DNA from 4 places in the Fusobacterium sp. genome. Region 3 is predicted to be linked to each of the others. Evidence: riboswitches for the same ligand, from Rfam matches in the RefSeq annotation. Region 3 holds a riboswitch; each other region holds the start of a gene.
The links. A riboswitch is a leader RNA that binds a small molecule or an ion and turns the genes downstream of it on or off. The one in region 3 is predicted to bind lysine.
Positions count from the first base shown of each region.

Region 1 (5,866 bases), on a different contig from region 3:
TGTTCCTCCACTATATGGATCCCCTGCTTCTGGCATGATTGCTGTACTTCCTATCAGCTTTGCTCTGTCTTCTGCATATGCTTTTGACAATAACTGGTCAACTGTCACTTTCATAAATCTAGGGTCTGCTACATATTTTTGTACATCTACAAATGCAAGCTTCATTGCCTCTATCATTGTATGGTATGATCTCACTGTTTCCCTTGCCTCAAACTGGAATCTATCTAAGATGTTAAGCGCCATAAGAGCACTTATTCCATGTCCATTTGGTGGAAGTTCATAAACATCATATCCATGATACTTTACAGAAATGGGTTCTACCCATTCTGCTTCAAATTCTTCTAAATCTTCTTTTCTTATATATCCATTATATTTTTTTGAAAATGCATCTATTTTATCTGCTAATTCCCCCTTATAGAAAACATCTGCATATGTATCCCCTATCATCTCAAGAGTATCTGCATGATCTGGAAGTCTTACTACATCTCCTATTTCTGGGCATTTCCCATTTTTTGTGAAAGTTTCAAACCAGTATTTAAACTCTTCTCCACTTTCTTTTCCAAAATTCACAGCAGCTTTTCTCCATAGTTTAGCAACATTTACAGGAACAGCATATCCCTCTCTTGCTAATTTTACAGCTGGAGCAACAACTTCATTCAAAGGAAGTTTTCCAAACTTTTTACTTAACTCTGCCCAAGCTTTAGGTATTCCTGGTACAGTAACTGGAATAAAACCATATTTTGGCATTTCTTTTAATCCTTTATTCAGTAATTCCTGTGCTTCAAGAAGCTTTGGTGAAGGACCACTGGCATTAAGTCCATATATTTTATCTTTTATACTAAGGATGGCAAATCCATCTCCTCCTATACCATTACCTGTAGGTTCTACAACAGTAAGAGCTGCTGCAGTGGCAATAGCAGCATCTATTGCATTTCCTCCTTTTTTTAGTATTTCAAGTCCAGCTTGTGCAGCAAGTGGAGAACCAGTTGCTACCATACCATTTTTAGCGTACATTACGTTTCTTCTTGATGGATACGGATAAATAGTAGAATCAAATTTTAGCATTTTATTCCTCCCTAATATTTATAATATATTTGATTGAAAATACTTTTATTATTAAAGCATTTTTACAAATTCTCCTGCCACAATTACCGATAATGTAGTTACAGAAGCCAGTCCAGCAACAACATATGCTGGTGTAAGTTTTGACATTATAAATTCATGTTCCTCTTCATCTCCTGCTACAGCAGTTGCTATTTCATTACATATAAGATATGTAGCTGGAAATCCCAAAAGTTGGGCAACAACTATTCCCATAGCTAAGTTTTTAGAACCAACAAGTTTCCATACTGGAAGAACTTGAGTAAATACATACAATCCAATCATTGTTGCTCCAAATATAACTAATAAGTAATACCCCATTACTATAAGATCATCAAATTTTATTTTAGCAAGGGAAGGAATAATTTGAGCAAATGTCAGCATAGAGAAAAATCCAGACATTTTACCTCTATCAAGAATTCTTGGTGGAATTATTCCTAAATATGCAAGTGTAGCAGCCATTATCAGTGACCATATAGTAGTTCCTACTCCAGTATACTTAGAAAGTATTGCTGCAAAATAGCAACAGATAGCAGTTACAGCAAAACATACATAAACAGTAAAATATTTATCATATTTTTTATACCATTCTCTTTTTACTTCTTCTTTCTTCTCTTTTCCCCCAGAGATTGTTATTTTTTCGCCTTCAGATTTTTTTAATCTGTAATCTGCTATTATAACTTTAGCTTCTTTCAGACCGAAAAATGATGCTGGTGGTGTTCCAACAAATTTTTGAATAGCATAAGCAAATGTACCAAAAGCTGCAGCTGTCACAAATCCTTTTTCAAGTGCGCCATTTACCATTATATTAGTAGCAACAATTCCACCATTCAATACAGGAATACTTACAATAGCCACTTCTCTTCCTACAATTGGCATCACTAAAAAAACTGCAATACAAGTTATTATCATCCCTATAAAAGCCATTAAAACAGTTTTCCATTCTTCTACTAATTGTTTTACATTTACCATGCTTCCCATATGAAATACAAGTATAGGACTTGCCAATGTGGCTACTTTATCCAACTGTGCCTTTGCAATCAGATCAGAAGGTATTACTCCTGTCATGAATAAAATAAGAAAGCCCATTAATGCAATGAATACTGATGAAAGTTTAGCTTTAGTTGCTACACCCAGAATATCTCCAATTGCAAATAATCCTGCTACAATACTAAGCATCAAAAATTTTTCCATTTCTACTCCCCCTTGTAGATTTATTAATACTTTTATAAAAAGTATTTACTAAGGTATACCTTAAAAAATAGATTTTCACAAATATAATTTCTATATCCAAATGATACATCTCTTATATTTTTCGTATACAATATATTATTTTTAGTATACAATACTTTATAAGTAATAAAAATTTAGTGTAAATTTCTAGGAAACAAAAAAAGAATGAAGCTCTGACTTCATTCTTTTTTATTTTAAATAGATATTTTATCAAAAGTTTTTACAACATAATCTGCTGCATTATCTAAATGCTCCTCTAACGCTTTATATATTTTTTCTTCATTTTTTTCTTTTAATGCCCTTATTATTTTTTCATGTTCATCCACTGTTTCCTGCATATTAGGGTTAGTTTTTTTAAATATATTCATATAGAAAGAAAGTTCAGAAAGTATCTTTAAAGAAAGTTCTTTTTTAGATAAAGAATATAGATAATTATCAAACTCTTCTAATGTTTCTGAAAATTTTGCAAGATTGTTACTATTATTGTACTTTTGACTTTTAGCTACTATCTTTGTAATTTTTTTAATATGTTTATCTCCCATTATATCTTTTATTTCCTTATAGATAATATATTCAAGTTCTAATCTTATTTCATATATTTCTTTTACTTTATCTGAATCAAATTTTTTTAAAAATACACCTTTAAAAGGTATTCTTTCTATTATTCCCATCATTTCTAATTTACTTAATGCTTCTCTCAAAGGTGTTCTGCTTATATTATATCTGATAGAATACTCATTTTCATTTATTTTTTCCCCAAACCTTATATTACCATTTATAATATCATTTTTTAATGCTTCAAATACAAGTGTCCTTCGATCCATAACTTCTATAGCGTTTTCTTTCATATGTTACACTCCTTAATAGAATTTACCAAAATTTATTTATCCCCATAATAATTTTATCACACTTTTTATTTTTAATCTAGGATTTCAATTTAAATTCTACTTAAAAAATAGATAATAGCTAAAAACCTTTATATAAAGCTATTTTTTTAGATATTAATAATATAATTAATATATTTTACAAAAAAGATTATCTATTATATACTTAATAACAAAATAATTTTTTAGATAGAGGTGCAGAAAACATGAGTATATTCATTCATATTTGACAGGTATTAAGAATGATTTAGAAAGGGAATTTTGTCGAAATAAAAATTTTTGCCAAAATATTTTTATTGGGAGTATGGAAAATATTCATATTACTGTCATTAATTTTCAATTAATGGAGTACTGTCTTTAAAAGTTTTCTACTTAAAATTTTTAAATTATGTAAAAAATTTTTAATCACAGTTTGTATTTTACAACTGTGATTTTTTTATTTATTCCTAATAAAAAATAATTTTTTAGGTGATTTAGTTGTTATATCAATATTAAAACAAATCAAAAAAAATTGAAATAATACAATTACATCAAAAAAAGTATTGACAAACTTATAATTATCTATTAAAATCTATTTAAGAAATTGTATACAATATTCTAAAATGTAAAAAATGTATACAATCTTTAAAAGGCATATATTAAATTAAAATGGGGGGTTATCTTTATGGAAAACCAAGCAAAAAAGGTTTCATCTGGCCAGGCTATGCTTATTCTTATTATTTCAATACTTGTTATCATATTAGGAATAAAAGTGGTTAAAGCACCTACTGCTATTATCTTATTGTTTGGAGGAGTTATTACTGTTATAATTTCTACTATCTTTGGAATTGAATATTCTAACATTCAAAGTGATATAGTGAAAACTATAACTACTATGGCTGTTCCTATTCTTATTGTTCTATCTGTTGGAGTTTTAGTTGGAGCATGGATGATATCTGGAACTGTTCCTCTTATGATATACTATGGAATGAAAGTTCTTAGTCCAAGTCTTTTCTTGGTAATGGTATGCATAATTTGTACATTGATGTCAGTGATGGCTGGAACATCTTGGGGAACAATCAGTACTGTTGGTATTGCATTTATGGGCGTTGCTGTTGGACTTGGTATCTCTTTACCTTTAACAGCTGGAGCTGTTGTTAGTGGAGCTATCTTTGGAGATAAACTTTCTCCTTTATCTGACTCTACTGTACTTTCAGCAGCAGTTTGTGAAGTTAATCTTTTAGAAGCAATAAAGCATTCATTTAAAACAACTTTACCTGCATTTATAGTAGCATTAATAATGTATTTTGTGATTGGTCTTCAATATAAAGATGGAGTTATTGGTGGAGAAAGTTATGATCTTATTATGGGAACTCTAGAAAAAACATTTACACTAAATCCATTATTATTAATTCCACCTGTATTAGTTCTAGTACTTATTATTATGAAAAAACCTACATTACCTGTTTTTACTATTGGAATTATTGCTGGTTGTATTTTAGCTATGGTGTTCCAAGGAACTTCATTAAATCAGGTAGCTAGTGCTCTTTCTAGTGGATATACTACTAAAACAGGTGTAGCTATTGTAGATAAAATGCTTGTTAGAGGTGGACTAAATAGCATGCTTGGTACAGTTGCTCTACTTATAGCTTCAGCAATATTTGGTGCTCCATTAAGAACAGCAGGTGTTGTAGATATTTTACTTGAAAAAATAACTAATATAGCTAAGACAGGTAAATCAATGATGATTGGAGTATTTGTTTTACACTCATTATTCTTTACAATAACTGGAAGTTATTATGTAACTTACTCAGTTCTTGGACAAATGGTAAGAGGTTTATTTGATTCTTATGGATTAAAAAGAAAAAATCTAGCTAGAATACTTTTAGATACAGGTACTGGATTTGCTCCTATTGTTCCATGGAGTGTTACAGGAGTATTTGTTGCAACTACTCTTGGAGTAAAAACAATGGATTTCATATTATATGCTCCAGTTACTTATTTAAGTATAGTAATTTCTTTCATCTACATAATTACAGGATTTACTATTGAAAAAGTTGATGGTAACCAATAAAAAATAATTTTAATTCTTGATAAAATTTATTGGAAAATAAACTATATTGGAGGTTAATATATGATAAATGAAAATCTGATCAAAGAGTATTGGTATGATATGATAAAAATCAGAAGTATCACAGGAGAAGAAGCAAAACTCGCTGAATATGTTACTGATAAATTAAAAGGATTTGGTCTTGATCCTAAAATAAGTTACTATGAAGGAGATGAAGAAAAGCAGAGTCCTTCTGTCTATGCTGTTTTAGATAGTGGAAAACCAGGTCCAAGAGTTATGCTCATTGGTCATATAGATACTGTAAAAGTGGCAAATGGATGGAATACTGATCCTTTTACTCCTACTGAAGATGGTGACAGAACATATGGTTTGGGTGCAATGGATATGAAAGGTGGTCTTGCTGCCATTCTTGCTACTACAAAATATTATTCTGAAAATAAAGATAAATTTACTGGAGAACTTGTTCTTGCTTTTGTATCAGATGAAGAAAATCTTTCTAAAGGAACTTATCAATTAGTTAATGAAGGATTGAGTGCTGATATGGCTATAATGGCTGAATGTAGATTTGATAATATGGCTATTGGTTTTAGAGGAAGAT
Region 1 is NZ_JAWDXO010000002.1:13,349-19,214, forward strand. It holds gene ggt (gamma-glutamyltransferase) at 1-1,065, opposite strand, end outside; gene E6771_RS01270 (hypothetical protein) at 1,117-2,295, opposite strand; gene E6771_RS01275 (GntR family transcriptional regulator) at 2,529-3,182, opposite strand; lysine riboswitch at 3,401-3,580, shown strand; gene nhaC (Na+/H+ antiporter NhaC) at 3,883-5,271, shown strand; gene E6771_RS01285 (M20 family metallopeptidase) at 5,332-5,866, shown strand, end outside.
Region 1: linked by a shared signal. The riboswitch ahead of nhaC (Na+/H+ antiporter NhaC) and the one ahead of E6771_RS15350 (aspartate kinase) in region 3 are both predicted to bind lysine.

Region 2 (5,866 bases), on a different contig from region 3:
CCAGCAACTTTACCAGAAATAATACTTGCAAAAAACATAGTCATGTACCACAATCCCATAAAAAATGTAGAGTATCTTTTGGGAGAAAGACAGTTGAACATAGCAATACCAATAGGAGCTATACATAGTTCAGATAAAGTATTAAATATATAAGCTAAAATAATAAAAATCATATTAGCTTTTATATCACCAGATATTAGAACAGAAACAGTCATAAAAGCAAAAGCTATACCCATAGAGAATATACCAAAGGAAATTTTTACAGGTATAGTTATGTTTTTTTTGCGAAGCTGACTCCATAATAATGCCAATATTGGAGAAAAAATGATTCCAAATATAGCATTTAATGCAGCGAACCAAGGAACGGGAACTATGAATCCAAAAAGGCTTCTGTTAACATAATCTCTTGCATATAAAGTAATAGAACTAAAAGATTGATAAAAAGATGTCCAAAATAGAATAACAAATATTGAGATTATTCCCATAGCCTTTATTCTTTTCTTTTCTTTTTCACTAAAAGTGAAAGAAAAAATTGATTTTTTTTCAGTCTTATGTGTATAGCATGGTAATTTTCCAGTATTTTTTAAATATTTAGGAGCAAGATAAAAAAAGGAAATAGTCCAAGTAATACCTATAACACTGCAAATAAGAAACATAGGTTTATAACCATAATGAATAATTTCTCCAGTGGCATTCCTTACAGCAAAGAATTTGTCAGCTATCAATCCAGCTGTAAAAGGTGCAAGAAAAGAACCTAAATTTATAAACATATAAAAAAGACTATAAGCAACTTCTTTTTCAAGAGTGCTTTTATCTGAATAAATATTACCTACAAGATTAGTACCGTTTGCTTTAAAAAATCCATTTCCTATGATAATTGAAAGAAGGCTGAAATATAATTGATAAATATCTGAGCTTGTAAATAAAAGAAAATTTCCGAAAGAGATAAAAAATCCTCCTAAAATAATAGATTTTTGTTGTCCTAAATATCTATCAGATAGCCATCCTCCAGCAAGTGGGGTAAGATGTAATATTCCTACATAAAATCCATAAAGAGAAGTAGCTTCTTTGGGAGAAAGACCAATTCCCCCTTTAGTTACAGAAGCAGTAAAATAAAGAACAAGTATTGTTGAGATTCCATGATATGAAAATCTTTCCCAAGTAATAGTAAAACACATAAGCCAAAAAGAACTAGGGTATTTTTTTTTGAGATTATTTATAAAATCTAACAACATAAAAATCCTCCAAAATCTCCAATAATAATTATTTATTATGCTATTATATAGCATTTTTTTCAAATTACAAAGTAAAATAAAAAATGGCATAGAAATACTCTATGCCATAGAAATTTAGAATTAATATTTAAATTTTCTGAATGCATGTTTGTCAGCACCACAAGGAGGGCAAGTCCAATCTTCTGGAAGACTATTAAAAGGAGTTCCAGCTTTGATACCATGATCTGCATCACCAACAGCAGGATCATAAACATATCCACAAACTTCACACATAAATTTCTCAATTTCATTAGTATCATGTTCTTTAAGTTCAGAAAATGCATGTTTGTCAGCACCACAAGGAGGACAGGTCCAATCTTCTGGAAGATCATTAAAAGAAGTTCCAGCTTTGATACCGTGATCTGCATCACCAACAGCAGGATCATAAACATATCCACAAACTTCACATATATATTTTTTCATAGGTAAACCTCCAATAAATTTTTCTCAACAACCTATAAGGATTATATCATGATTTTTATAAAGGGTAAATATTGAATTATGAAATTGAATTATGAAATTTTGAATTTTCTTCTAGTGCTTTAATGAGATGTTTATCAATGAGATAAAGTCTTCTGCATACTTCTCTTGATATGTTTAAAAGAAATTTATTAAATAACATTATATTAGTTTTAGATAGTTTATGCAGTGATATTTTAGAGAATTGTAACACTGATAATTCACTTATAGCAACAGCAGTTCCAATGTATGGAAGTATACCAATAAGTGCAACTTCTCCAAAACAATTTCCAGTAGTAAAAGTTCCGATATCAAAATCAATTTCATCTTTTCGATGAAAAAGCTTAACAATACCATTTTCAATTATATAAATATTATTAGGAGAACTATCTTGCTTAAAGATAACTTCTCCTTTCTTATAGTTTTTTAGAGTCATCAATGAAAGCATTTCTTTTATTTCTTCTTTACTAAGAGCACTGAATAGAGGGGTTTTTTCAATAACTTTAAATATAGTAGAGTATTCATCCATAAACTGATCTTTCATAAAAATTTCCCTCCTTTATAAAATTATTTAATTTTAAGCAAAAATAATTATGTATATTATTATAATATACCAAATAGAGTTTAAAAATCCTTTAAAAAAGAAAAGCAGTTTAGTAGATATAGTTATTTTGCTGAAAATTAAAGGGATTGTTTTAAGTTTAAAAAAAATTTTAGAATTTCTATTGACTTTTAAAAAAAGTCAAAGTATACTTATATTGAAAGAAGTGTGTTATATTTTTAGAAAAAGCTTATATATATATCATGAATATAGTTTATCTAGGAGTAATATGACATAGCAAGCGTATAAGACAATTGAATATTTATATAAAATAGAGGTGCATTTATGGAGGTAGTATGGAGATGCTAAGAGAAAAAGCTCTCAATGCTTCATACAAAGGACATAGTTGCCGAAAGGGAAAAGATTGCTTATGGTCTTTTTTCTTGGGGGTTGCAGGAATATGCAACAACTGTCACATTTATTGTGGAGAGCTATTTTGATTTTAGTAAAATCAAGATCAAATCATGCTTACAGTTTAACTATGTCTATTACCACATGCATCTTTTTTAATTTTTTGAAAATTTAAATTGAAGAAATTTAGGAGGAAAAATTATGAAATCAATGATCAGACTAAGAATGAGTTCTCATGATGCACATTATGGAGGAAATTTAGTTGATGGTGCTAGAATGTTGCAGTTATTTGGAGATGTTGCTACTGAACTTTTAATTCAAATGGATGGAGATGAAGGGTTATTTAAAGCATATGATAGTGTAGAGTTTATGGCTCCTGTGTTTGCTGGAGATTTTATAGAAGCTGTTGGTGAAATAGTAAATTCTGGAAACAGTTCAAGAAAAATGGTTTTTGAAGCTAGAAAAGTTATAGTTCCTAGACCAGATATCAATGATTCAGCTGCAGATGTTTTAGAGGAACCAATCATTGTATGCAGAGCTAGTGGAACTTGTGTAACTCCTAAAGACAAACAAAGAAAAAAATAGAAATAAATTACTGAATTGTAAAGGAGATGAAAATGGAAAAATTAATAATTACAGCGGCTATATGCGGAGCTGAAGTAACTAAAGAACAAAATCCAGCGGTTCCTTATACTGTAGAAGAGATAGTGAGAGAAGCATATGGAGCATATAAAGCAGGGGCTTCAATAATTCACCTGCATGTAAGAGAAGATGATGGGACTCCTACTCAGTCTAAAGAAAGATTCAGAGAATGTATGGATGCAATAAGAGAAAAATGTCCAGATGCAATAATCCAACCATCTACTGGTGGAGCAGTTGGAATGACAGATCTTGAAAGATTACAACCTACTGAATTAAAACCTGAAATGGCAACTTTAGATTGCGGAACTTGTAATTTTGGTGGAGATGAAGTTTTCACTAATACTGAAAATACTATTAAAAACTTTGGAAAAATAATGATTGAAAGAGGAGTGAAACCTGAAATTGAAGTTTTTGACAAAGGAATGGTAGATTATGCTATAAAATATGCAAAACAAGGATTTATCAAAAAACCTATGCATTTTGACTTTGTTTTAGGAGTTCAAATGGCAGCAAGTGCAAGAGATCTTGTATTTATCAGTGAAAGTATTCCAGAAGGCTCTACATGGACAGTAGCTGGAATAGGAAGACATGAATTTCCAATGGCAGCAATGGCAATTGCTATGGGAGGACATGTGAGAGTTGGATTTGAAGATAATGTATACATTGAGAAAGGTGTACTTGCTAAATCAAATGGAGAACTTGTAGAAAAAGTTGTAAGATTGGCTAAAGAATTAGGAAGAGAAGTTGCTACTCCTGATGAGGCTAGAAAAATTTTAGGATTAAAAAAATAATTTAACTTGAATATTAGGAGCTAAAATATAATTTAAGGAGGAGATTTTAAATGAAAAAAGGATGCAAATATGGAACACATAGAGTTATTGAACCACAAGGAGTTTTACCACAACCAGCTTTAAAAATAAATAATGATATGAATATATATTCAAATGAAATATTAATAGATGTAATAGCACTAAATGTTGATTCAGCTTCATTCACTCAAATTGAAGAAGAAGCTGGACATGATGTAGAAAAAATTAAAGCTAAAATAAAAGAAATTGTTGGTGAAAGAGGAAAAATGCAAAATCCTGTAACTGGATCAGGAGGAATGCTTATTGGAACAATTGAAAAAATTGGAGATGATCTGATTGGGAAAACTGATCTTAAGGTTGGAGATAAAATAGCTACTTTAGTTTCTTTGTCTCTTACTCCATTAAGGATAGATGAAATTGTCGATGTAAAACCAGACATTGATAGAGTAGAAATTAAAGGTAAAGCAATACTTTTTGAAAGTGGAATCTATGCAGTATTACCTGATGATATGCCTGAAACTTTAGCACTTGCTGCTCTAGATGTAGCTGGAGCACCAGCACAAGTAGCTAAATTAGCTAGACCTTGTCAATCAGTTGTTATTCTTGGATCAGCTGGAAAATCAGGAATGCTTTGTGCATATGAAGCAGTAAAAAGAGTGGGACCTACTGGAACAGTAATTGGATTAGTAAGAAATGAAAAAGAAGCTGCTCTATTAGCTAGAGTAAGTGATAAAATAAAAATAGTTATTGCTGATGCAACAAAACCAATTGAAGTATTAAATGCTGTGTTAGCTGCTAATGATGGTAAGGAAGTAGATATTGCTATTAACTGTGTAAATGTACAAAATACAGAAATGTCAACAATTTTACCAGTTAAAGATTTAGGAATAGCTTATTTCTTCTCTATGGCAACTTCATTCACTAAAGCTGCTCTAGGAGCTGAAGGTGTAGGAAAAGATGTTACTATGATAGTAGGAAATGGATATACTAAAGACCACGCTGCAATTACTTTAGAAGAATTGAGAGAAAGCGCTGTATTGAGAGAAATATTTAACGAATTATATGTTTAATCTTTTTGCCTTAAAAAATAATTTAAAACTAAGACATGAAATTAAAATTTAGAGGAGATGATAAAATGAACACAGTTAACACTAGAGCCAAATTTTTTCCAAATGTAACAGATGAGCAATGGAATGACTGGCATTGGCAAGTAAAAAATAGAATAGAGAGTTTAGAAGACCTTAAAAAATATATAACTTTAAGTGCAGAGGAAGAAGAAGGAGTTAAGAAAACTCTTGAAACTTTAAGAATGGCTGTTACTCCATATTATTTTTCATTGATAGATAATAATGATCCTAACTGTCCAGTTAGAAAACAGGCTATTCCTTCAATAAAAGAGATTCATCAAGCTGAAGCTGATCTTTTAGATCCATTACATGAAGATGAAGATTCTCCAGTTCCTGGATTAACTCACAGATATCCAGACAGAGTACTTTTATTAATAACTGATATGTGTTCAATGTATTGCAGACACTGCACTCGTAGAAGATTCGCTGGGGCAAGTGATGATGCAATGCCTATGGATAGAATAGATAAAGCTATTGAATATATAGCTAAGACTCCACAAGTAAGGGATGTCTTACTATCAGGAGGAGATGCTTTACTAGTTTCTGACGAAACTTTAGAATATATTATCAGCAAATTGAGAGCTATCCCTCATGTTGAAATAG
Region 2 is NZ_JAWDXO010000010.1:19,884-25,749, reverse strand. It holds gene E6771_RS05905 (peptide MFS transporter) at 1-1,235, opposite strand, end outside; gene rd (rubredoxin) at 1,356-1,697, opposite strand; gene E6771_RS05895 (cyclic nucleotide-binding domain-containing protein) at 1,774-2,277, opposite strand; lysine riboswitch at 2,599-2,776, shown strand; gene kal (3-aminobutyryl-CoA ammonia lyase) at 2,887-3,270, shown strand; gene kce (3-keto-5-aminohexanoate cleavage protein) at 3,303-4,118, shown strand; gene kdd (L-erythro-3,5-diaminohexanoate dehydrogenase) at 4,169-5,206, shown strand; gene kamA (L-lysine 2,3-aminomutase) at 5,272-5,866, shown strand, end outside.
Region 2: linked by a shared signal. The riboswitch ahead of kal (3-aminobutyryl-CoA ammonia lyase) and the one ahead of E6771_RS15350 (aspartate kinase) in region 3 are both predicted to bind lysine.

Region 3 (5,866 bases):
GTGTCCTTTTTTGTGAATTTTTTATAAATGCTATTATCTCTTCTGCTGTATTTAGGTTTATCATCTTTCCTCCTGATTTTCAAAAATATCTTTCATAGTATATATTCCTGCTTCCTTTCCAATAAGAAATTCAGCTGCCTTTAAAGCTCCAACAGCAAATATCTTTTTAGACATTGCTGTGTGTTTTATCTCTATAATTTCATCTTCTCCGCATAAAAGGACTGAATGCTCTCCCACAATAGTCCCCCCTCTAAAAGAATGAATTCCTATCTCATTTTTCTCTCTTTTTCTATTACCTTCTCTCCCATACTGCTCTTTCATCCTTTCTGGACAGCTTTTCTCTATAGTTTCAACTAAAGTTTTAGCTGTTCCGCTTGGAGAATCAATCTTTTTATTATGATGTTTTTCTATTACTTCTATATCATAATTTTCATAAAGTACTGGAACTATTCTTTCAAGAATATCATTTAAAAGATTTACTCCTAAAGACATATTTGAAGAGAGAAGTACAGGAACTTTTTTAGCTGTTTCCTCTATCTTCTTCAATATCTCATCTGAATATCCAGTAGTTGCAATAATCAGAGGTATACTTTTATTTTTAGAATAATCCAAAAGAGATTCCAATCTTGAATAATGAGAAAAATCTATTATTATATCTCCAGTTTCAGCAGTCAGTTCATCTGCAAAACCTGTTATTTTTACATCCTTATGATTTTCACCTGTTTCTTTTATCAATCTTCCCATTGCTCCAGTTCCATGTATTATTATTTCCATCCTGTCACCTCATGAGCAATTAATATATCTATTAATTTCATTCTATTTGATTCCTCCATTACTCCTAATGGAAGTCTGCATTTTCCTGCTTCATATCCAAGAAAATTCATTGCCTCTTTTATTGGAACTGGATTTGTTTCAAGAAATAAAACATTTACAAGATCATTATATTTCAGCTGCAGTTCTCTGGCTTTTTTTATATCTCCCTTTAGAAATGAAACTACCATTTCATGACTTATATCAGGAATTATATTTGCTGATACAGAAATAACTCCCTTTCCTCCTAATGAAAGAACTGGAACTACCATATCATCATTTCCTGAATAAATATCAAGTTCTGGTATCTCTCTTGCCACTTCTGCAACATATGATATATTTCCACTGGCTTCTTTTAAAGCTGTTATATTTTTGATCTGTGCCAGTTTTTTTAAAAGGGGAATAGAAAGATTTACTCCTGTTCTTGATGGAACATTATACAAAATAACAGGAATTTTTACTGCTTCTGCTATTGTTTTATAGTGTTCGTATATTCCATTTTCATTCCCTTTATTGTAATAGGGAGTAACTACTAAAAGTCCATCTATTCCAGCTCTTTCTGCTCTTTTACTGAATTCAGCAGCATGTTTAGTATCATTTGAACCTGTTCCTGCTATCACAGGTATCCTGCTATTGATTATCTCTACTGCAAATTCTATTACTGAAATTTTTTCTTCATCAGTAATAGTACTTCCTTCTCCAGTAGTTCCTGTTACTATTATTGCATCTGTATGATTTAAAACATGAAATTCAAGTATTTCCCTAAGTCTTGAGTAATTTACTTCATTATTTTCATCAAAAGGAGTTACGAGAGCAACCCCTGAACCTGTGAATAATTCCATTTATTTCCTCCTAAATTACATTCCTCTATTATATTTTTTCTTTTCTTTATCAATTAAGTTTCTATATTATATTCCTCTGAAAAGCTCTGCTATCTGAACAGCATTTGTAGCTGCTCCTTTTCTTATATTATCAGCAACTACCCATAAATTTATTCCTTTTTCTGTACTGAAATCTCTCCTTACTCTTCCTACCAGCACTTTATCCTGCCCAGTAGCATCAGAAGCCAATGGATAATGATTAGAATTTACATCATCTACAAGCATTATCCCAGGGAAAGCCACTAAAGCTTCTCTAACTTCGTCTAAATCAAAGTCTTTTTCCAATTCTACTGTGATAGAAACAGAATGAGAATTCATTACTGGAACCCTTACACATGTTGCAGTTACAGGAAGAGCTGGTATCCCTAATATTTTTCTTGTTTCATCTATCATTTTTATCTCTTCTTTTGTATATCCATTTTCCAAAAATTTATCTATATGTGGAAGACAGTTGTTAACTATTGAATGAGGATAAGTTTTTGGTTCTTCTCCTCTAAGTCCATTTTCTAAGTCTTCAATTCCTTTATGTCCACTTCCAGATACAGCTTGATAAGTGCTGTAAATAACTCTTTTTAATCCATATTTTTCTTCTAATACTTTTAGAGGAAGCATACATTGAATAGTTGAACAATTAGGATTAGCTATTATTCCGCTATTTTTAAATGCTGCTTCAGAATTTACTTCTGGTACTATAAGGGGAACTCCACTTTCCATTCTCCATGCAGATGAATTATCTACAACTAGTACTCCTTTTTCTGCAGCTATTGGAGCAAATTTCTTACTTATATCTCCTCCAGCAGAAAACAAAGCAATATCTATATCTCTGTCAAAACTATTTTCTGTAAGTTCTTCAACTGTATATTCATTATTTTTAAAGACTACTTTACTTCCTGCACTCCTCTTTGAAGCAAAAAGATAAAGTACTTCTATATCAGAATTTCTTTCTTCTAATACTTTTAAAAATGTTCTCCCTACCAGTCCAGTTGCTCCTACTATAGCAATTTTCATTTTTCCCTCCTAAAGTCCAAATTCCATAGCAGCTGATTCTACAGCTCTGCTTATCAAATTTTTGTCTATACTGCATGATATACTTATTTCAGAAGTTGTCACCTGATAGAATTCTACTCCTGCATTGCTCAATGCTGAAAAAAATCTTCCTGCTATTCCTGAATTATTTATCATTCCAATTCCTACAACTGATATCATTCCCAGATTATCCTGATACTCTATCTCTATCTCTGGATATCTATTTCTTATCTGTTCCACTACCTGATCCAGTAGATATTTTTCCCCAAGAGTACAACTGAATGATATATCTGTCTTTCTATCTCTGCTTATATTTTGAGTAATCATATTTATATTCAATCCACAGTTATTTATTGTTGAAAATATCTCTGCTATCTTTTCTGCTGAATAATCTATATTTGAGATTGTTGTTACAATTATTTCATTTGCTATACTAAGTCCAGTTACTAATTTTTCTTCTAAAGCACTATTTTTTTCCATAATATATGTTCCTCCTGTTTCACTTAAACTTCTTCCTACAAAAATTGGTATATTAAATTTTTTTCCTAATTCTACTGCTCTTGTCTCCATAACCCCTGCACCAAGATGTGCCATTTCCATCATCTCCTCATATGAAATTTTATCCAATAATTTAGCATCTTTATATTTTCTAGGATCTACACTATATATTCCTTCTACATCTGTATATATTCTGCATTCACACCCTAGAGCAGCAGCCAGTGCCACTGCACTTGTGTCTGACCCACCTCTCCCTAAAGTCGTTATATCTCCATTTTCATTAACTCCTTGAAATCCAGTTACTATAACTACCCTTCCATCTTTCAGATAACTTTCTATCTTTTCTATATCTATACTTTTTATTTTACTTTTTGTATGAACCCCCATAGTTTTTACATTTGCTTGAGGTCCTGTAAGTGACACTGCCTTTTCTCCTTCAGCATTCAATGCTATAGATAAAAGCGCCACTGTTTGCTGTTCCCCAGTTGACAAAAGAGAATCAAGCTCTCTTTGATCTGGATTTGAAGAAATTTCATTAGCCATCTTTATTAAAGCATCTGTTGTCTTTCCCATTGCTGAAGCAACAACAACGATTTCATTACACTTTTCCTTCTTCAGCTTACTGATATATCCAGAAATCGCTTTTATCTTTTCTATTGTTGCCACACTTGAACCACCATACTTTAATACCACTCTCATAAAAAAATCTCCTTTTTAAATATTTTGTAATAAAAAAACCAGCAGATTGCAATCCGCTGGTCAATAGTCATCACAAAAAAATTAAAATAAAAAGTTATTAAAATTTTCCATTAGAAAAAAGACTCAACAGAAAGCACACCATTGTTACTCAATGACAGTTATACAGATATTATCTGCATTCCCAAAATTGATTTGTCTGCCTCACAAAATCAAAGTTTCGGCAATCTCCCCTTTTACTATACTTCATAACTGGCTGGCTCCATATAGTTACTCTTGTCAATTGCGCCTCAATCTGTTTATTTATTTAAGTGAAATTTTACAATACAATTTAAAAATTTAATAATTCAAAAAATATATTTTAAAAATATATAAATTGTATTATTATTTTTTTATAATTTAATATATACTCTTTTAAATATAACTTAAATAATTTTGATAGAGGTGCATAGAACATCAGTAAAAATACTTAGTCTGGCAGACTGTGAGGTATTTTGAAAGGGAACTTTGCCGAAATGAAGATATTGCCTGATATTTTTGTTGGCAGTATGGATAATATTCATACTGTTGTCATTGATTCTTATCAATGGAGTGCTGTCTGAAAATAGATTTTTTGATATTTTTTATTGTCGAAAATTTTTATCACAGCTTTCATAGCTGTGATTTTTTTATTATATATCTTGGAGGTTGGAAAATGAATTTACAAAATATTTTTTTTGATGGTATAGAAAATTCTGAACAATGGTTAATAGAAACCAGAAGAGAACTCCATCAGCATCCTGAACTTGATTTTGACTTATCTGAAACTACTGGTATAATATGCAGACATCTTGATGAAATAGGAATTCCATATAGGACAGGTATTGGAAAAAGTGGTATAGTTGCTGATCTTATAGGTAAAAACAGTAATATCACAATAGCATTAAGAGCTGATATTGATGCTCTCCCTATTCTTGAAAATACAGAATGTGAATATTCATCAAAAAATACAGGTAAAATGCACGCCTGCGGTCATGATGCTCATGCTTCTATTCTTTTAGGTACTGCTAAAATTTTAACAGCTAAAAAGAAAGATCTTCCATGTAATGTAAGGTTTATATTTCAGCCTGCTGAAGAAACTACTGGTGGAGCTATTCCAATGATAAAAGATGGTGTACTTGAAGGAGTAAATTGTATATTTGGTTTACATGTAGATCCTTCTACAGAAGCAGGAAAAATAGCTGTTAAGTATGGAGCAATGAATGCTTCAGCTACAGATGTAAATATAAAAATCACAGGAAAAAGTTGTCATGGAGCTTATCCTAGTGGTGGTGTTGATGCAGTTGTAACTGCTGCATATGTCATTACTGCACTACAAACTATTGTCAGCAGAAATATTGATTCAAGAGATTCTCTTGTACTGACTTTTGGAACTATGCAAAGTGGTACAAAAGAAAATATAATTGCTCAAGAAGCTTTTTGTTGTGGTACTATGAGAAGCTTATCAAATTCTGTCAGAGACAAAGCTAAAAAAAGGATTAACTCCATAGTTGAAATGGTAAGTGCTGCTTATGAGGCTAAAGGTGAAGTTTTTTATCGTGACAGTTATAATACTCTTATAAATTATAAGGAATATGTTGAATTAGTTAAAATTAATGGAGAAAATATTTTAGGAATAGATAAAGTAAAAATAAAAGAACTTCCTGATATGGGTGTAGAAGATTTTGCTTATTTTCTTGAAAAAATACCAGGAACTTTTTTCAATTTAGGAGTTGGAAATCGAGAAAAAGGAATAACCTCTCCTTTGCATAATGACAAATTTAATATTGATGAATCTTCTCTCATTATTGGTGTAAAAATGCAGATATCTAATATACTTTCTGCTTATGAAAAATTTTTTGATAAATAAATATTAATTTTTTTGTATTATAAATTTTCTATATTTATAAAGAGGATTTTTTATCTAAAATATTTAT
Region 3 is NZ_JAWDXO010000060.1:137-6,002, reverse strand. It holds gene dapD (2,3,4,5-tetrahydropyridine-2,6-dicarboxylate N-acetyltransferase) at 1-61, opposite strand, end outside; gene dapB (4-hydroxy-tetrahydrodipicolinate reductase) at 61-774, opposite strand; gene dapA (4-hydroxy-tetrahydrodipicolinate synthase) at 765-1,652, opposite strand; gene E6771_RS15355 (aspartate-semialdehyde dehydrogenase) at 1,719-2,699, opposite strand; gene E6771_RS15350 (aspartate kinase) at 2,709-3,914, opposite strand; lysine riboswitch at 4,038-4,213, opposite strand; lysine riboswitch at 4,343-4,516, shown strand; gene E6771_RS15345 (amidohydrolase) at 4,606-5,799, shown strand.

Region 4 (5,866 bases), on a different contig from region 3:
AGCATAAAATAAAAAATATAAAATCTCTAATTTAAGAAGATAAATTTTTTCTACTTCAAATTTTAAAAATTTTTTGAATCCAAGTAGTTTTAAGAATAAAAGTTTTAAAATTCCTGTTTTTTAATTCTAGAAATAATTGTTTATATATCTAAGAAAAGAAAAATTGAATTATGAAAATTAAATGATATAATAAAATTACAAAAAATTACAGATAATAGGAGGAGATACTTAATGAAATTATTAAAAAAGGTAATATTTTTGTTTCTATTTTTTACAGGAATCGCGGTAGCCTGTCCTGACAAAGATTTTCACAGAAAAATGGAAAGATATATTCAAGAAACAACAAGTCTAAAAAAACAGGGGAAGAAAATTGTAGTAGACAGTGAAAAAATTGTTATGGAAACATTTTTGGCTGTAAAAGGAGATAGGGATAGGCTAGAAGGAGCACTAGCTATTGTTATGACAGGATTATTGAAATATTCAAAAAATCATGGTTATGAATTGTATATAAAAGATCCTGAAGGAAATGAGAAAGGATTTATGGAATTTATAGGAAAATAAGTCATGCATATGTCAAGGAAGTTAAAAATAATTTTATGATAAGATAAATAAGAGATAATAAAAAAGCTGCCATATAGGCAGTCTTTTTTATACACTAAAACATTAAAAAGATCCATAATTAATTGCTACAGCTATAACCATAAAAATAACCTGCAGCAAAAACATAATTATAAATAAGGGAGTGATAAATCTATACCATTTTTCTATTGGAAGGCTCATCAGTCCACAAACAGTAGCAGCTGATGTAGGCCAAAACATATTAGAAAAACCATCTCCAAATTGGAAAGCAAGTACAGCTGTTTGTCTTGTAAGTCCAATAGCATCTGCTAAAGGGGCCATAATAGGCATAGATGTAGCTGCCTGTCCTGAACCAGAAGGGATAAAAAAATTGATGAAGTTTTGGACAACAACCATTCCTACAGCAGCAATAGTTTTAGGCATAGTAGAAAGTGTATTAGCCATAAAATTTATTATAGTATCAATTATGTGGCCATTTTCCATTACAATAGTAAGTGATCTTGCTACCCCCACTGCCATTGCACCAAAAATAACATCTGAAACTGATTTTACAAAAAGAGAAGCTATCTGACTGAAATTATACCCTCCAACTAATCCAGTAATTATCATCATGATGAAGAAAAGAGTGGAAAGTTCATTCAGATACCATCCAAGCTGACTTGTACCATATACAAGTAAAGCTATAGTTACAACAAAAAGTAGCATTATAAACTTATGCTTTCTATTAAAAGGAAGTTGTTCCATCTCTTCACGGTTCATTCCATCTGAAAAATTGAATTTAACATCTTTAACAATTGAAAGTTCTGGATGAAGTTTTACTTTTCTTGCATAAAGCATAAGATAAATAATTGCACTTCCTTGAAAGACGATAAAACACATAATTCTTAGGCCAATTCCAGAACCAATAGGAAGTTCTGCAATTCCTTGGGCGATTCCTATTGTAAATGGATTGAGAGTAGCAGCAGCAAATCCTGTAGCTGTACCAAGAATAACTGCAGCTCCACCAACTAAAGCATCATATCCTAAAGCTACAGATATTCCCATGAAAGCTGGAAGCAGTCCATAAGTTTCTTCATAAAGACCAAAAGTAGATCCACAGATACCAAATACTACCATAAAAATAGGAAATATCATAGTTTCTTTCCCATTAAATTTCTTAATAAGAGAACCAAGAGAGCCATAGAATGCTCCTGTTTTTATTAAAAGATATACAAATCCATAAGCAAAGAATATAAAAAATATAATATCAGCAGTAGAAACTAATCCTTCTACCACTGCCATAAATATATGGAATGGAGAAACAGGAGTCTGTTCAATATATTTGAATGACCCTTGTACAACCATAGTTCTGTTTAGAACTGGATCTATTGCTCTTTCGTATGTACCTGCTGGTATAATATAGGTTAAAACTGTTAATATAACAAGAATGATTCCAATTATCACATAAGTATGTGGTATTGTAAATTTTTTTCTAGTAGTATTTTCTGACATTTTTTCCTCCCTCAAGATATTATAAAAATATATTTTTAATAAATTTTACAAAATAAAAAAATCACAGTTTAAAGCACTAAACTGTGACAAAAAAACTTAACTATATGCAATATAAAATGCATATAGATCAGAATCACAGATAGCACTCCATTGAAATAATCAATGACAGTAGTATAAATATTTTCTATACTCCCAACAAAAGAATTTTAGCATTTTCTTTCATTTCGGCAGAATTCCCTTTCTAATCACTTCAATGTCTGCCAGACTAAATGATCATACTAATGTTTTCTGCACCTCTATCTTTCTTTTTATTTTTATAAGGCTGATTATACGTCAACATAGATAAAAAGTAAAATATAATAAATTAATCAATTGTATTTTTTTTATAAATATAAGATATGAGTATAATAAAATTGGAGACTATATTCATATAATGAAGATTACTTTCTTTTAAGTTTTTTAAACTCTTCTTTAACAATTTTTAATAATTCAGGCTCAAGATAAAGTTCCAAAGCAGCACCAGTCATAGCTTTTACAGATTTATGAAGTTTATCATATGCTTCTTCTGAATTCACATATTTTAAATATGCTTCATCGTGAACAAAACATATTTCATCAATATTGAGAGCTAGTTCTGTATACATAGTAGGACATATTTGGCTAACATTTCCTATATCAGAAGAACCACTGGCCCCATCTTTTTTATCAAGAAAATTATTTATGCCAACTTCTATAAGATTTTTTCTCATTAAATCCTGTAAAGATGGAAGATTTAAAAGATTATCAAATGAATTTTCATATTTTTCATATTTTAAAACAGCGCCAGTCATAAGTTCAGCACCTTTTGCACAATTAATAACTTTTTGAGTAAGGGAATTTAAATAGGTTCTATCATTTGATCTGATATGAAATTTACATTCAGCAAAATCAGGAACAGTATTAGGAGCATCTCCACCACTTGTGATGATACCATGAATTCTTGAATCAGAAGTTATATGTTGCCTCAAACAATTAATACCACTATACATTAACTGAACAGCATCTAAAGCATTTATTCCTTCATCTGGATGGGCAGCAGCATGAGCAGCTTTACCATTGAATTGAAACTTGATACAATCAATAGCCAGAGTTTTACAATTGAGATTGTTATTGCTTTCCAGATGCATCTGAAATACAATATCAATATTATCAAAGGCATTTTTTTCTACCATATTTACTTTTCCACCTAAAGTTTCTTCAGCTGGAGTTCCTATCAATATAACTTTACCTTTGAAATTATTTTTAAATTTTGATAAAACAAGAGCAGCACCATAAGTTCCAGCAGCTATCCAGTTATGTCCACAGGCATGTCCTGGGACTTTATCAGGACCATATCCAGGAAGAGCATCATATTCAGCTAAAAAAGCTACGCTCGGTCCATCATTATCTCCATATTCAGCTCTAAAAGCTGTAGGAAGACCACAATAATTTTCTTCTACAGAAAAGTTATTTTTCTTTAAGAGGTCTATAAGATATTTTGAAGAGAGAAATTCTTTTTCTCCAAGTTCTGGATTTTTAAAAATATAGTCACAAACAGCTTCAATATCTTTTTTGTAAGTGTCTTCAATAGCATAAAGTTTTTTTTTAATACTTTCTAATTTAAACATTTTTCCCTCCAGACTTATATTATTTAATATTATAAATGTTACATTAAAAAATATAGCATGTCAATTGATTATTTGATATAATTAATTTGAAAGAAATACTTGAAAAGCAATTGTATATTAAAACTTCTTGACAAATTAGTAAAAAATCGTTATAATACTTCTTAGTAAAAATTAGGAGGAAAGAGATGAAGAGGGGAAAAATATCAAAGGAAATCACTGAACAGATATTTATACCAATTTTTTTTTATTCATTTTTTAAATTTTATTTAAGAGAATTTTTTTCTAATTTTACACTACATGATTGTAATTTAATTTTTTTATTATAGGGATATAACTTTTATAGTTATATCTTTTTTTTTAGAGGAGGGAAGATGAAAGGAAAGCTTATTCTAGAAAATGGTATGAGTTTTGATGGAAAGATTTTTGGACACTTTGGGGAAACAACAGGAGAAATAGTTTTTACTACAGGAATGACGGGTTATCAGGAAGTTTTAACTGATCCCTCTCTTTATGGGAAAATAGTTGTTATGACTTATCCTATGGTGGGAAACTATGGACTAAATCTTGAAGATATGGAATCTGATAGAATACATCTGAAAGGATTCATTATAAAAGAAGATGCGAAACTTCCAAATAATTTTAGGTGTGAGATGACTTTAGAAGGTTTTTTAAGTCAATACAATGTAGTGGGATTTAAAGGAGTAGACACAAGGGAACTAACTAAAATAATAAGAGATAATGGTTCAATGAAGGCTATTATTACAGATAAAGAATTGACACATAAGGAATTAAAGGAAAAGTTTAATAATTTTTCTTATGAAAATGCAGTAGAGCAAGTAAGCAGAAAAGGTATAATTGAGATTGGGGGAAATGGATTGAAAATAGGAGTATTAGATTTAGGAGTAAAAAGAAGTACTTTAGATTTACTAGAAAAAATGGGATTTGGTGTATCTGTATTTCCTTATGACACTTCATCAAATGAATTGCTAAAACATAATCTTGATGGGCTTATTATTTCAAGTGGACCTGGAAATCCTGATGAAATGATGCATATAATGAAAACTGTGAGAGGAACTCTGGCAAATATTCCTATGCTTGGAATATCTTTAGGAGCACAGCTTCTTAATTTAGCTTTAGGTGGCAGTATAAAAAAGATGAAAAATGGGCATAGAGGATCAAATCATCCAGTAGAAGATTTAAAAAGAAATAGAATATATATAACAGATCAAAATCATGGATATTCAATAGAAAAATTAGGAATATATTCTGAAACTACACATGTTAACCTAAATGACAAAACAATAGAAGGGTTTAGATGTGATGCTCTTGCAGCTATGGGAGTTCAATTTATGCCAGATTTTTGTACAGAAGACTCAAATAATATGTTTGCAGACTTTTTATCATTAATTGAAAATGGAGTAAATACTAAGGGAATTGATGATGAACACAGCAGTGAATATGATGAAAATTTTGAAGCTGATGATGAGTCAGCAGAAGGATATCTGAATTAGGAGGGGGAAAATGTTAGATAAGTCTATAAAGAAAACATTAGTAATAGGTTCAGGACCAATTATAATAGGACAGGCAGCAGAGTTTGACTATTCAGGAACTCAGGCTTGTGAAACATTAAAAAAAGAAGGAATAGAAGTTGTACTTATCAACTCTAACCCAGCAACAATAATGACAGATAAAGCAGTAGCTGACAGAATATATATTGAACCAATTACTTTAGATTTTGTTGAAAAAGTAATTGCAAAGGAAAAACCTGATTCTGTAATTGCAGGAATGGGAGGACAGACTGGTCTGAACATGGTAGTTGAATTACATGAGAAAGGTATTCTTGAAAAATATGGAGTAAAAGTAATAGGAACACCTGTAGAAGCTATAAAAAAAGGGGAAGACAGGGAAATATTCAGAGAAACTATGAATAAACTTGGAGAACCTATTATTCAAAGTAAAATAGTGGAAAATCTTGAAGAAGGATTTGAAGTAGCAAGAGAAATAGGATATCCAGTAGTTGTAAGACCTGCATATACACTTGGAGGAACTGGTGGCGGAATAGCTAATGATCCAAATGAACTGGAAGATATTCTAATGAAAGGTCTTTCATTATCAATGGTAGGTCAAGTTTTACTTGAAAAATCTATCTA
Region 4 is NZ_JAWDXO010000066.1:251-6,116, forward strand. It holds gene E6771_RS15590 (hypothetical protein) at 232-561, shown strand; gene E6771_RS15595 (YfcC family protein) at 664-2,070, opposite strand; lysine riboswitch at 2,203-2,377, opposite strand; gene E6771_RS15600 (M20 family metallopeptidase) at 2,511-3,716, opposite strand; gene E6771_RS15605 (carbamoyl phosphate synthase small subunit) at 4,088-5,227, shown strand; partial or broken gene carB (carbamoyl-phosphate synthase large subunit) at 5,238-5,866, shown strand, end outside.
Region 4: linked by a shared signal. The riboswitch ahead of E6771_RS15595 (YfcC family protein) and the one ahead of E6771_RS15350 (aspartate kinase) in region 3 are both predicted to bind lysine.